DNA from 2 places in the Devosia sp. Z11_6 genome. Region 2 is predicted to be linked to the other one. Evidence: predicted binding sites of a transcription regulator. Region 2 holds the regulator's gene; the other holds the start of a gene.
What was found. The regulator LexA, encoded in region 2, represses DNA repair genes until DNA is damaged. The targets are predictions, from matches to a motif close to TGTTCNNNNTGTGTTCNG.
Positions count from the first base shown of each region.

Region 1 (6,526 bases), on a different contig from region 2:
CGAGATCGGCCAGCAATTCGCGCACTTCCCCCTGGATCAAATGGGCCTGTTCGCGCATGCGCACATCGCGCAAGAGGGCCTGGATCACCTGCACCGAGAGCATCAGGAGGGCGGGCGAGACGATGACGACGCGGGCGCGGGCGGCCTTTTGCACCACATCGGGAAAATGCTCGTGAATGTCGGCGAAGATGGATTCGGAGGGCACGAACATGAAGGCGGTGTCCTGCGTTTCCCCGGGGATCAGGTATTTTTCCGCAATTGCCTTCACATGCACGCCGATATCACCGCGAAACTGGGTTTGCGCGGCGCGCAAGGTTTCGGGTGAGTCAGCCATGCCCAGGCGCTGCCAGCTTTCGAGCGGAAACTTGGCATCGATCACGAGGCTCGGTGCGCCATTGGGCATGAGTACGAGGCAATCGGGGCGGTTGTTGTTGGAAAGCGTTGACTGGAAGGAATAGCTGTTGGGCGCCAGCCCATCGGCAATGATCGCTTCCATGCGCCCCTGCCCGAAAGCGCCGCGCGTCTGCTTGTTGGCCAGAATGGATTGGAGCGAAACGATCTCGCTCGAGAGCGAGGTCATGGTAGATTGGGCGCGATCGATCACCGCCAGCCGTTCATGGAGCCTGGAGAGCCCCTCATCGGTTTTGGTGCGGGTTTCCTGCAGGGCCTGGCCGACGCGTTGGGAGGTGGAATCGAGCCGTTCATTGACCAGCCGGGCCAGATCGGAGGTGCGCGAGCCAAAGATCTCGGACATGGTTTGCATGCGGCCCGTCATCTCCGACTGCACCTGCATAAGCCCGGCGAGATGGCGCTCCATGGCTTCCGAGCGCGCCAGCACCGCCGCAGTTTCCGCCGCCCGCGCTTGCCCGGTGCGCAGCGCCGCCAGCACGAGCACCAGCAGCAGCAGGACGATGAGCCCGCCACCCGCCGCGAGCGCCTGGAGCGGAGTGACTGCGAATTGGCCGAAAACAAGAAGCGGGCTGTCCATGCTGCTGGTTTAGGACGATTCGGGCGTTCCTCCTATGTTCTTGTGCGGCGTGGCGCCAACTGGCGACCAGTTGCGGGGGGAGTGACCCGGATTTTATAGGGCAACAACACAGGTTTAGGGAATGCCTACTCCCGCCCCCCCGGCGCGTTGCGGGTGGAGCCAGGAGAGAGCCATGCCACTATATTTCTTTGATACCGATGATGGTGACGTCTTGTTCAGGGACGAGATCGGCTCTGACCTGGCTAGTGACCACGCCGCGCGCGACGAAGCCTCAAGCGCCCTGGCGGAACTGGCCAAGGACCATATTCCCGGGGCCTACCCGCAAAAGAACATCACCATGTGGGTGCGCAATGAAGAGGGTGAGCCGATCCTGCAACTGGCGCTGAGCTTTGCCATCCGGCCCCTGAAATAGCGGCGTGGGCGCTGCCGACCAGTTCGCGCAATTCAGTCGAGCTCCCCGGCGTAAGCGGCCAACTGATTAATGGTGGTGCCCCAACCTTCATCAAAGCCCAGTTCGGCGTGCTTGTGGCTATCGGCGGCGTTTTTGTGGAGGACACGAGCGGAATAGCGGGTGCCCGGCCCTTCGGGCGTAAAGGTGATGATCGCCGTCAGCGCCAGCCATGGCTCGGTGGGACGCCAGCCTTCGGCCAGGGCCGTGGTCCAGACCAGGCGCTGCTCGGGCAAAACCTCGAGAAAGCAGCCTTCCACATGGGGTTGGAACGGTCTCTCCCCTTCGCGCATCCGGGTTTCAAAGCCGCCGCCGGGGCGCAGATCGAGCTTGACCACCTCGCATTCTATGGGCGCCGGGATCCACCAGCGCGCGAGATGCTCCGGCCGGCTCCAAGCGGTCCAGACCTTGGCGGGCGCTGCGTTGATGAAGCGAGTAATGGTGAGTTCGTCGTCGCAAACAGTCATGGATTTGGCTCCTCGGCCAGATGGTTTTCGACATAAGCCGCGAGCCGATCCGCCCCGGCGCTCCAGAATGCGCGTTGCTCGGCCAGCCAGCTTTCGGCTTGCAGCAGCCGCTCGGGCTCGATGCGGCAGGTGCGAATACGGCCGGTTTTTTCCGTCGCTATCAAACCGGTCTCCTCAAGCACCCGCAAATGCTTGAGAAAGGCGGGCAAGCCCATGGCGAAGGGCTCGGCCAGTTGCTTGACCGGCTTGGGGCCAGCCAGCAGCTGGCGGAGCACCGCCCGCCGGGTCGGGTCGGCAAGGGCGTGAAAGGCTCCGTCAAGGGCTGGGTCAAAGTTCTCCATGTGGTGAACTATGGACATCAGTTCACCACTTGGCAAACTAAACCTGTTGCGCGTTGGTAAGGGGCGCTCAGGCAGAGCGCGGTGGGTCCTGCTCGAACTGACCGGCACCAGCGACAGGGATTAGCCAGGGTTCGCGGCGCTTGATCCAGCCTTCGCGGGTGGGCACGAAGGCGGCCGGGACCTGATCGAGAGAGCCCAGCACGATTTCAGCGCCGGTTTCGCCGAGGTGGAAGAGCGGCGCGCCGCATTGGGGGCAAAAGCTGCGCCCCTTAAAAGTGGCGTAAGTGCCGGTGACAGAGAATCGCCCGACCGGCCAGTCGGCATAATACAAAAAGGTGCTGCCGGTTTCGCGCCGGCAATCGGTGCAATGGCAAAGGCCCACTTTGAGCGGTTCGCCCGTCACTTCGTAGCGCACCGCGCCACAGCGGCAACCACCCTGATAGGTTGTTGGCATGGCGTTATCCTCCCTGTTGCGGCAACGGAACGGCCTTGGCGGGGTTCCAGCGCAGTTGACCGGAAGCGCCGAAAATACCATATCGGGAACAATTCCCTTTTGCCTGGACGAATAAACATGGCTATCCGCCCCATTCTTGTGTTGCCCGACCAGCGGCTGCGTGCCGTCGCCGACGCCATCCCCGAGGTGGACGAGGAGATCAAGACGCTGGCCAAGGACATGCTGGATACCATGTATGACGCGCCCGGCATTGGTCTTGCCGCCCCCCAGATCGGGGTGATGAAGCGCATCGTGGTGATGGACCTAGCGGGCGAAGGCGAAACGCCCGATCCGCTGGTGATGATCAATCCCGAGATTACCAAGGTTTCCGACCAGATCCAGGTGACCGAAGAAGGGTGCCTGTCGATCCCCGAGCTTTACTATGAAGTGGAGCGGCCTGACGCGGTGACGGTGAAGTACACCGATCTGGATGGCAATGAAGTGGTTCGGGATGCCGATGGCAAGTTGGCCGTTTGCATCCAGCACGAGATCGATCATCTCGATGGCGTGCTTTACATCGACTATCTCAGCCGCCTCAAGCGCGACCGGGTGATCAAGAAGTTCGACAAGGCCGCCAAGCGCGCCGCGGGCTGAGCGCCGTGTTGCTCGTGGCCGGGGCTTGCCGCGGCCGCTGACTTGATTGAGATGTTGTCGAGGGGTGGGCTGGTTGTGGCCTGCCCCAAGTTTTGATTGCTGCCCGGGAGTTTGCCGATGCGCGTTGTTTTCATGGGCACGCCCGAATTTGCCGTGCCGACCCTGTCCGAGATCGTTTCGAGCGGGCATGAGGTGGTGGCAGTTTATACGCGCGCCCCAAAGCCAGCCGGGCGCGGGCAGGCCGAGCGCAAGTCGCCGGTGCATCTGGCGGCGGAAGCGATGGGCATTCCCGTGCTGACGCCGCGCTCACTCAGGGGCCCCGACGAGCAGGGCGTATTTGCGCTCCATGATGCCGATCTCGCGGTGGTGGTGGCCTATGGGCTCATTCTGCCCAAGCCCATTCTGGAAGCGCCGCGTGAGGGGTGCCTTAACCTGCATGGCTCGCTGTTGCCGCGCTGGCGGGGCGCCGCGCCAATGCAGCGCGCGATCATGGCCGGAGACACGCAGACCGGCGTCATGGTGATGCGCATGGAAGAAGGGCTCGACACGGGCCCGGTAGCGCTGGGCGAAGTGATCCCAATCGGACCCGACACCACGGCGGGCGAATTGCACGATACCATGATGCGGGTGGGGGCCGATTTGATGGGGCGGGCGCTGGCGGCGCTCGAGCGGGGCAGCCTTGATTTCACCCCGCAGCCCGAAGCGGGCGTCACCTATGCCAAAAAGATCGAAAAGGGCGAAACCCGGATCGACTGGTCGCGGCCGGCGGCTGAGGTGCACAACCATATTCGCGGCCTTTCGCCGTTTCCCGGCGCGTGGTTCGAGATCGAGCTCGGTGGCAAGCCGGTGCGCGTCAAGGCGCTGCGCTCGACGCTGGCGGAGGGATCAGGGGCGCCCGGCACGGTATTGCCGGAGCTGACCATTGCCTGCGGGACTGGCGCCGTGCGGCTCGTCCAGGTGCAGCGCGAAGGCAAGACGGCGATGGATGCCGCGACGTTCCTGCGCGGTGCCGGTGCGCTGCCGAGGATGCTCAGTTGATCGCGAAGTTCGAGATTTGTGCTCCCTTCCCCCTTGAGGGGGAGGGCCGGGGTGGGGGGTGGCCTTGTGGGTCACTGACGGACCCCCTCCCCCGGCCCCTCCCCTCAAGGGGGCGGGGAGGCCAGACCTTGGGCCGGTGTTGAGCCATGGCGCGGTTCAAGCTGGTTCTTGAATATGACGGAACCCCGTTTTCGGGCTGGCAGGTGCAGCCGATCCGGCTGACCGTGCAGGGCGTGCTGGAAGACGCGATCGAGCGGTTTTCGGGCGAGCGGGTGGTGACGCAAGCGGCGGGGCGCACCGATGCGGGGGTGCATGCGCTGGGCCAGGTGGCGCATTTCGACCTTTCCCGCCCTTGGGACCCGTTCCGGGTGCGCGAGGCGCTCAATTATCACTTGCGGCCCCATCCGGTGGCGGTGATATCGGCCGCAGCGGTGGATGAGAGCTTTGAAGCGCGGTTTTCCGCCACCGCGCGCCACTATGAGTACCGCATCCTCAATCGACGGGCGCCGGCGGTGATCGAGCGCAACCATGTGTGGCACCTGCCCATGCCGCTCCAAGCCGAGCCGATGCACGAAGCGGCGCAGGGCATTCTGGGGCTGCATGATTTCACGACGTTCCGGGCGGCGGAGTGCCAGGCCAAGTCGCCGCTGCGCACGCTGGACCGGCTCGATGTGCGGCGCGAGGGCGAACATATTGTGGTGGTGGCGAGTGCCAGGAGCTTCTTGCATCACCAGGTGCGCTCGCTGGTGGGTTCGCTCAAGCTCGTCGGTGAGGGCAAATGGGCGCCGGAACGCTTGCGCCAGGTGCTCGATGCGCGCGACCGGCGGCAATGCGGGGCGATGGCGCCGTCAGCCGGGCTGTATCTGACCGGCGTCGACTACTAGACGGGCGGCGGCACTGCCGGCATCAGCATGCCGTAAAATAGCAGCAGCCCGATGCTGGCGCCCACCAGCTGGGCGACAATGAACATCGCCACCTGCATGGGCGAGAGCGTCACGATCAGGCGGGCAATGTTGATGTCGATGATGATCACGACGATGATCACGCCGAAAAAGGCAATGCCGCCGCCGTCGCCCACCAGCAGCAGGAGCAGCGACAGGAAGGCGGTGAAGAACGTGGTCCAGTTATCGGCGACCAGGAAGGGCACGAAGCCATCGGTGCGCCCGAGCTGGCGCAGCACCACATAGGCGAGAGCCGCCTGGAGCAGGAACAACACGCCATTCATCAGCAGGCCACGGGTGGCCAGGCCCGGCTCAAGCCCAAGGCCGAACAATTGCGGCACAAAGGCCGAGATCGCGTTGGCCAGGAGGAAGGCAATAAAGGAGCCGATCAGGCCGCGCTGGCTGAAATCGAAAAAGCTTGCTGCCTGCCGGTTGCCGGTCAGGAGCGCAAAGCAGCCGCGTGCCGCACTAGCCAGTTCATCGCGAAAACTCGTGGTCGGCTGGGCCAATGGTTACTCGGCAATCATAGGGGGGACGCGGCGGGGTTCAGGAGCATGTAAAGGCTCACCGGCATGCCGACAAGCAGCGCGATCGTTAAAACTGCAAATGCGACCGAAACGCCTCGGCTCCAGCCGGCCGCAACACGGCCGAGCCGATAAAGCAAATAGCCCAGCGCGAGCCAGACCAGCAGCAGCGCGGGGCCGCCGATGAGGGAAACCACCGTCCCGGCAACAAGATAGGCCACCAGCGCATAAATGCCGGGGACCAGCAAAGTGCGCAGCGGGGCCGGGCTGGCCAGAACGCGCTTGGTGATCTGGATGGCCAGCAGCAGCGCCAGGATCGAGAGCGCCTGCACCACCAGCGCCGAAGCGATGCCCATCATGCTGGGCATGCCAACGCCCATGGAGGCGAAGGCGACGGACAGAAAGGCCACAAACAGGAAGATGGACAGCGCGGCCGCGAGGCCTGCATTGGTCAGGGTGAAGTGCTGCGACCAGGCGGGGTCACCGCGCAGCAGCAGCATCCAGCCGCGCCAGGCCCGGGTGAGCGCCGCCCAGAGCTTCACGCAACCGCACCGGCAAAAAAGCGGCGCATGAATTGCGTGTAGATCTCGGTCAGCCCGGTGAGATCGGAGATGGCGATGTGCTCGTCGATCTTGTGCATGCTGGGGCCCACAAGACCACATTCCACCACCGGACCATAGGGGGCAATGAAG
Region 1 is NZ_JBYUNQ010000008.1:77,438-83,963, reverse strand. Features, by position in the region: gene AC3YMN_RS17840 (DNA recombination protein RmuC) at 1-988, opposite strand, end outside; gene AC3YMN_RS17835 (DUF6894 family protein) at 1,161-1,400, shown strand; gene AC3YMN_RS17830 (SRPBCC domain-containing protein) at 1,433-1,903, opposite strand; gene AC3YMN_RS17825 (ArsR/SmtB family transcription factor) at 1,900-2,262, opposite strand; gene AC3YMN_RS17820 (GFA family protein) at 2,312-2,698, opposite strand; gene def (peptide deformylase) at 2,816-3,331, shown strand; gene fmt (methionyl-tRNA formyltransferase) at 3,449-4,369, shown strand; gene truA (tRNA pseudouridine(38-40) synthase TruA) at 4,516-5,253, shown strand; gene AC3YMN_RS17800 (hypothetical protein) at 5,250-5,819, opposite strand; gene AC3YMN_RS17795 (hypothetical protein) at 5,834-6,376, opposite strand; gene dapE (succinyl-diaminopimelate desuccinylase) at 6,373-6,526, opposite strand, start outside.
Region 1: a site for LexA is predicted at 2,772-2,789, ahead of def (peptide deformylase). Genes of this name have one in related genera too.

Region 2 (6,526 bases):
CAACAGCTTCTCTTCCCCCAATGGGCAGGGCAGCGCGCCCAAGAAGCTGCGCTCGCGCGCCTGGTTCGACAATCCGGAGAACCCGGACATGACCGCGCTTTATCTTGAGCGCTACATGAATTTCGGCGTATCGCGCGAGGAATTGCAGGGCAACAAGCCCATCATCGGCATCGCGCAGACCGGTTCTGACCTTTCCCCCTGCAACCGCCATCATATCGTTCTGGCTGAACGCGTGCGCGAAGGCATCCGGGAAGCGGGCGGCATTGCCATCGAATTTCCCGTGCATCCGATCCAGGAAACCGGCAAGCGCCCGACCGCTGGTCTCGACCGGAACCTGGCCTATCTCGGGCTGGTGGAAGTGCTCTATGGCTATCCGCTCGATGGCGTGGTGCTGACCATTGGTTGCGACAAGACCACCCCGGCCATGCTGATGGGTGCGGCGACGGTCAATATCCCCGCCATCGCGCTGTCCGTCGGCCCCATGCTCAATGGCTGGCACAAGGGCGAGCGCACCGGCTCAGGCACCATTGTGTGGAAGGCGCGCCAGATGATGGCGGCCGGCGAGATCGATTATGCGCAGTTCATCGAGCTGGTGGCGTCTTCGGCGCCGTCCACCGGCTTCTGCAACACGATGGGCACGGCAACCACGATGAACTCGCTGGCTGAGTCGCTGGGCATGCAGCTGCCGGGTTCGGCGGCAATTCCCGCGCCTTATCGCGATCGCCAGGAAATGGCCTATCGCACGGGCAAGCGCATCGTCGACATGGTGCATGAGGACCTCAAGCCCTCCGACATCATGACCAAGGACAATTTCATCAACACCATCGTGGTCAATTCCGCGATTGGCGGGTCGACCAACGCCCCGATCCACATCCAGGCGATCGCCAAGCATATCGGTGTCGAGCTCGACCTGCAGGACTTCCAGACCTATGGGCACAAGGTGCCGCTGCTGGTGAACCTGCAGCCGGCCGGCGAATATCTCGGCGAGGATTACTACCATGCGGGCGGCGTGCCGGCGGTGGTCAACGAGCTGATGAAGCAGGGGCTGATCCGTGAGAATGCACCCACCGTCAACGGCAAGACCATCGGCGAGAACTGCCGCAACACCCCCATCCAGGACGAGAAGGTGATCCGCCCGTTCGAGCAGCCGCTCAAGGAAGAAGCCGGGTTCCTGGTGCTGCGCGGCAATCTCTTCGACAACGCGATCATGAAGACCAGCGTGATCTCGCCCGAGTTCCGCGAGCGCTACCTTGCCAATCCCGAGCATCCCGGCATGTTCGAGGGCAAGGCCGTGGTGTTCGATGGTCCTGAGGACTATCACCACCGGATCGATGATCCCTCCCTCGATATCGACGAGCACACGCTGCTGTTCATGCGCGGCGCGGGCCCGATCGGCTATCCGGGGGCGGCTGAAGTCGTCAATATGCGGCCCCCTGCCTACCTCATCAAGAAGGGCGTCCACGCGCTGGCCTGTATCGGCGACGGGCGCCAATCCGGCACGTCGGGCTCGCCCTCGATCCTCAACGCTTCGCCTGAAGCGGCAGCGGGCGGCAACCTGGCCATCCTACGCACGGGTGACCGGGTGCGTATCGACCTCAACAATGGCACCGCCGATATCCTGATCTCGGACGCCGAGATTGCGACGCGCCGGCAAGAACTGGCGGAAGCGGGCGGCTACAAGTACCCCGCGCACCAGACGCCCTGGCAGGAAATCCAGCGCGGGCTGGTCGACCAGCTTGGCAATGGCGCCGTACTCAAGCCAGCAGTGGCTTACCAGCGCATTGCCCAGACCTATGGCGTGCCGCGCGACAACCACTAGGGCTTGAGCCCCAACGACTTCGAGATCCCCGCTTCGGCGGGGATTTTTGTTTCCAAGGCACGGCGAAACTCCGGTCGGCACGAGGCCTCCGGTTGGGAGCGGCGTTGGCGAGGCATTGCCTCAAAAAACGTTGCGCAAAACGGAAGCTCCGCCTCGCCAACAGCGACTGGGTGCCGATGCCCGCTCCCTCCTGCGGCGCATGCCAGATTCCGCGGATGTTGAACTAAACCCTGGCGGGCACCGCTGCCTGCGCCACATCAGGGTTCCGATGGCCAGTGCAGCTGCCATCGCGATTCTTCACCCAAGACCACCGGACGATAGAGGTCCACGGCTCTTGCGGACACCGGCCGGATCGCGGCGACCCACGATCCTCCAGCCTCCACGCACCAACCACTCGTCATGATCTCGCTTGGGTGCGCGGATGAGGAGACTATGCGGGCGATCGGCGGGGGCGGGGATAAGTTATTGTCGGGGGGCATGGGGCTTGAGCGGATTGCACGCTGGAGGTGGCCAGCCGGGTCTAACGTCACTCGCGGAGGAGGGGACTGAACCCCCACCCCGGCCCTCCCCTCAAGGGGGAGGGTGAAGGAGGGGGCACAAAGGCGCTGGTCTGGTGCGGCTCATGAGGACTATTGGGCGTCAACGAGCTCCGTTGAAGACGCTTGTTCCTGGCCAACTCAGGGCTCAGGCGTGGCGACCTATATGGGCGAGGGCGCGCTGAAACATGGGGTGCCATTCGGGTCCGGGTTGGCGCTCGAGTGGCCACCAGAAGAACTCGAACCAATGACCAACATCATCTTGCGTAAAGTAACACCAGTGTTCGGGGACGGGAGCGGCGGCACTCACCACAACGAAGTGCCAAAGCTGTTGCTCTGCAATGGAATTGCTGGATGGCAGCGTGCGCAAAGCCTCTGCCTGGAGGCCTGACTCCTCTGCGAGTTCGCGCAGAGCACCGACTTCCATCGGCTCGGAGCCTTCCCGCGTTCCTTTCACCAGCTGCAAGCCAGCCAAAGGATGCCTGAACGCCAAGCACTGGCGTTCTTGCGCCACCACCCGCAGCAGAACGGGACAGAGTTTTTCGACCCTCGGGGTCAATATTTACGCAGCAGGCCCACGAGGCGGCCCTGAACCTTGACGCGGTCGGGCGGGAAGATGCGGGTTTCGTAGGCGGGATTGGCCGCTTCAAGCGCGATGGTGTTGCCCTTGCGGCGCAGCCGCTTGAGGGTGGCTTCCTCGTCATCCACCAGCGCAACGATGATCTCGCCGGTCCCGGCAACATCCTGGCGACGAATCAGCACAGTGTCGCCATCGAAAATGCCCGCATCGATCATCGAATCGCCGCGCACTTCCAGAGCATAGTGCTCGCCCGGGCCAAGCATCTCGGGCGGCACCGAGATCGTGTGGGAGTGGCTCTGGATGGCCTCGATGGGGGTACCGGCGGCGATCCGGCCCATGACCGGGACCGCGACGGGGCGCACATAATCATCGCTCCAGCCCGAGCGTGGCGGCGGAGCGGCAACACGGCCCAGATTGCCTTCGATGACGCTGGGCTCGAAGCGGGCCTTGCGGCCGCCGAGCGCGGGGTTCATCGAATCGGGGAGTTTGAGCACTTCCAGTGCCCGCGCGCGATTGGGCAGGCGGCGGATGAAGCCGCGCTCCTCAAGCGCCGTGATCAGGCGGTGAATGCCCGACTTGGAGGCCAGATCCAACGCGTCCTTCATCTCGTCAAACGAAGGGGGAATGCCGCTTTCCTTCATCCGCTCATGGATGAACATCAGCAGTTCATGTTGCTTGCGCGTCAGCATCGGAGCCCTTCAATCGCAGAATCGGAACAAAGACTGAACGAGCATAGGTGTTCCAGTTATGTTCTGCAATAACGCTCAAGGGCGCAGGAGAAAATTCTTTGGCTCTGCTTAGAACCCGTCCAGCGGAATGGCCGCAGCTAGGGTGCCGGCGGGTTGTCCGGGATCGTACTCCGGCTGCACCAGCAGCATATCGGCACGGGCCAGCGAGGAGGTATGACCGCTATCGGTTTCGCTGATCGGGAGCAAGCCCGCACCTTGGCTTGAATGCACCATTTGGGCACGCATGAAGTGGCGCCGGGCGGTATTGGGCGGCGTGGGCGCAAGAAGCGGCAGGTGCCAGCGGGCGGGTTCGGCGACGCCGAGCCAGCGGCGGAGCGCCGGCTTGATGAAGACGGCGGCGGTCACCATGGCCGAAACCGGATTGCCAGGCAGGCCAAACACCAGGGTTTTGGCCATTGTGCCGAACATAAGCGGCTTGCCCGGGCGCATATTGATGCGCCAGAAATCGAGCTGGACGCCGAGACTCAGCAGGATTTCCTGCACGATGTCATGGTCGCCAACACTGGCGCCGCCCGTGGTGATGACGAAATCGGGCGCTTCGGCAAAGATGGCGGCGAGGCGCTCGGCAAGCGCCGCGCGGTTGTCGGGAGCGATGCCGTAGTCGCGGATCTCGGCGGCGTAAGGCGCAAGCAGCGGCCGCAAACCAAAGCTGTTGGAGGCGACGATCTGGCCCGGTCCGAGCGTGGCGCCGGGCAGCACCAGTTCGTCCCCGGTGGCAAGGAGCGCTATGCGCGGCTGCACGGCGACGGGCAGCGTCGCGCAATTAGCGGCGGCCGCGACGGCCAGTTGCATGGGAGTGAGGCGAGAGCCTCTCGGAATCAGCTCTTGGCCTTGGCGGAAATCGTCGCCAAGCGGGCGAATGCTACGCCCGATGGGAGGCTGGGCGGCAAAGCTGACGCGGTCGCCGGTGCGGGTCGCTTCCTCCTGCATGATCACGGCATCCGCGCGGGGGGGCACGGGCGCCCCGGTAAAAATGCGCACGCAGGTGCCCGGGGCGACTTCCGCGCCAAAACCGGCGCCGGCTTGGGCGGTACCCACGACCGCAAGGCTCGCGCCCGGCACGATATCGGCGGCGCGCACGGCATAGCCGTCCATAGCGCTGGCAGGGAAGGGCGGCTGGTCATGACGGGCAAGCAGGGGCTCGGTCAACACCCGGCCGGCGGCAGCTTCCAGCGGCACCGACTCGGTGCGGGCGGGCGGCACGCGGGCGAAAATGGCCGTGAGGGCGTCTTCAACCGGGAGCAGGCTCATGGCGCCCGCTGAAAATCGCCGGACTTGCCGCCCGATTTCTCGAGCAGGCAGATCGCGGAGATAACCATCTCGCGGTCAATGCCCTTGGCCATGTCATAAAGCGTGAGCGCGGCGGTGGAGGCCGCCACGAGGGCTTCCATTTCCACCCCGGTCTGGCCGGTGGTTTCGGCAGTCGCAAGAATGGTGATGGCGCCGGGCTCGCGCGCCTCCATCTCGACGCTGACCTTGGTGAGCGGGATGGGGTGGCAAAGAGGGATGAGCTCGGCGGTCTTTTTGGCTGCCATGATGCCCGCGACGCGCGCGACGGCCAGGGCGTCGCCCTTCTTGAGGGCGCCACCCATGATGGCGGCAATGGTTTCGGGCCGACCGCTGATCACCGCCTGGGCGAGGGCGCGGCGGCGGGTGACTGCCTTGTCGCCGATATCAACGATATGGGCTTCCCCGCGCTCGTTGAGATGGGTCAGCTGCGGCTCGCTCATGGATGGGCGGCCTGGAGAGTACCCTGCAGGAGGGCGCGGGTGGCGGCGACCACATCGGCCTGGCGCATCAGCGATTCGCCGACAAGGAAGGTGCCGATGCCGGCGGTGCGGTCGAGATGCTGCAGGTGTTCGTGGCCGTTGATGCCGCTTTCGCTGACCAGCACCTTGCCCGCGGGCACGCCGCCAGCAAGGTTGACCGAGGTATCGAGTCGGGTCTCGAACGTGCGCAGATTGCGGTTGTTGATGCCGATGAACTCGGCGTCGAGCGCCAGCGCCCGGTCGAGCTCGAGCTGGTCGTGCACTTCCACCAGCGCATCCATGCCCCACTCGCGGGCGCTATCGAGCAGATAGCGGGCCACATCGTCGCCAACAGCGGCAAGGATGATGAGGATGCAGTCGGCCCCCCAAGCGCGCGCTTCGGCGACCTGGTAGGTTTCGAAGAGGAAATCCTTGCGCAGGACCGGCAAGGCGGTGGCGTCGCGCGCCTCCCGCAAAAACGCCGGCGAGCCCTGGAACGAGGGCTGATCGGTGAGGACCGACAGGCACGTCGCGCCGGCCTCTTCATAGGCGCGCGCGATCTCTGCCGGGTTGAAATCGGGCCTGATCAGGCCCTTGGAGGGGCTGGCTTTCTTGACCTCGGCGATCAAGGCGTATTCGCCGCGGGCGCGCTTGGCCTTGATGGCGGTGAGAAAGCCGCGTGGTGGGGGCTGGTCATGGGCGGCGGCAACCACTTCGTCCCAAGGGCGCAGGGCCTTGGCCGCGGCGATTTCCTCGCGCTTATAGGCTTCGATCTGCTTGAGAATATCGCTCATGGGGGTGTTCCATTGGAGATGGCGACGAGGCGCTCGAGGGTTTCCCGGGCCTTGCCGCTGTCGATCATTTCGGCGGCCATGGCGGCGCCGCTGCGCAGATCGCTCACCACATCGGCCACGATCAGCGAGGCCGCGGCGTTGAGGAGAACGATGTCGCGATAAGCGCCGGGCGCGCCGTCAAAGAGCGCGTGGATGGCGAGGGCATTATATTCGGGTTCGCCGCCCAGGAGGTCATTGGGATCATGGCGCGACAGGCCCGCATCTTCGGGGGTGACTTCGAAGCTGTGAAGGTTGCCGTCA
Region 2 is NZ_JBYUNQ010000003.1:127,138-133,663, reverse strand. Features, by position in the region: gene AC3YMN_RS10000 (IlvD/Edd family dehydratase) at 1-1,819, shown strand, start outside; gene AC3YMN_RS09995 (NUDIX hydrolase) at 2,504-2,812, opposite strand; gene lexA (transcriptional repressor LexA) at 2,911-3,624, opposite strand; gene AC3YMN_RS09985 (molybdopterin molybdotransferase MoeA) at 3,733-4,935, opposite strand; gene moaC (cyclic pyranopterin monophosphate synthase MoaC) at 4,932-5,414, opposite strand; gene trpC (indole-3-glycerol phosphate synthase TrpC) at 5,411-6,226, opposite strand; gene trpD (anthranilate phosphoribosyltransferase) at 6,223-6,526, opposite strand, start outside.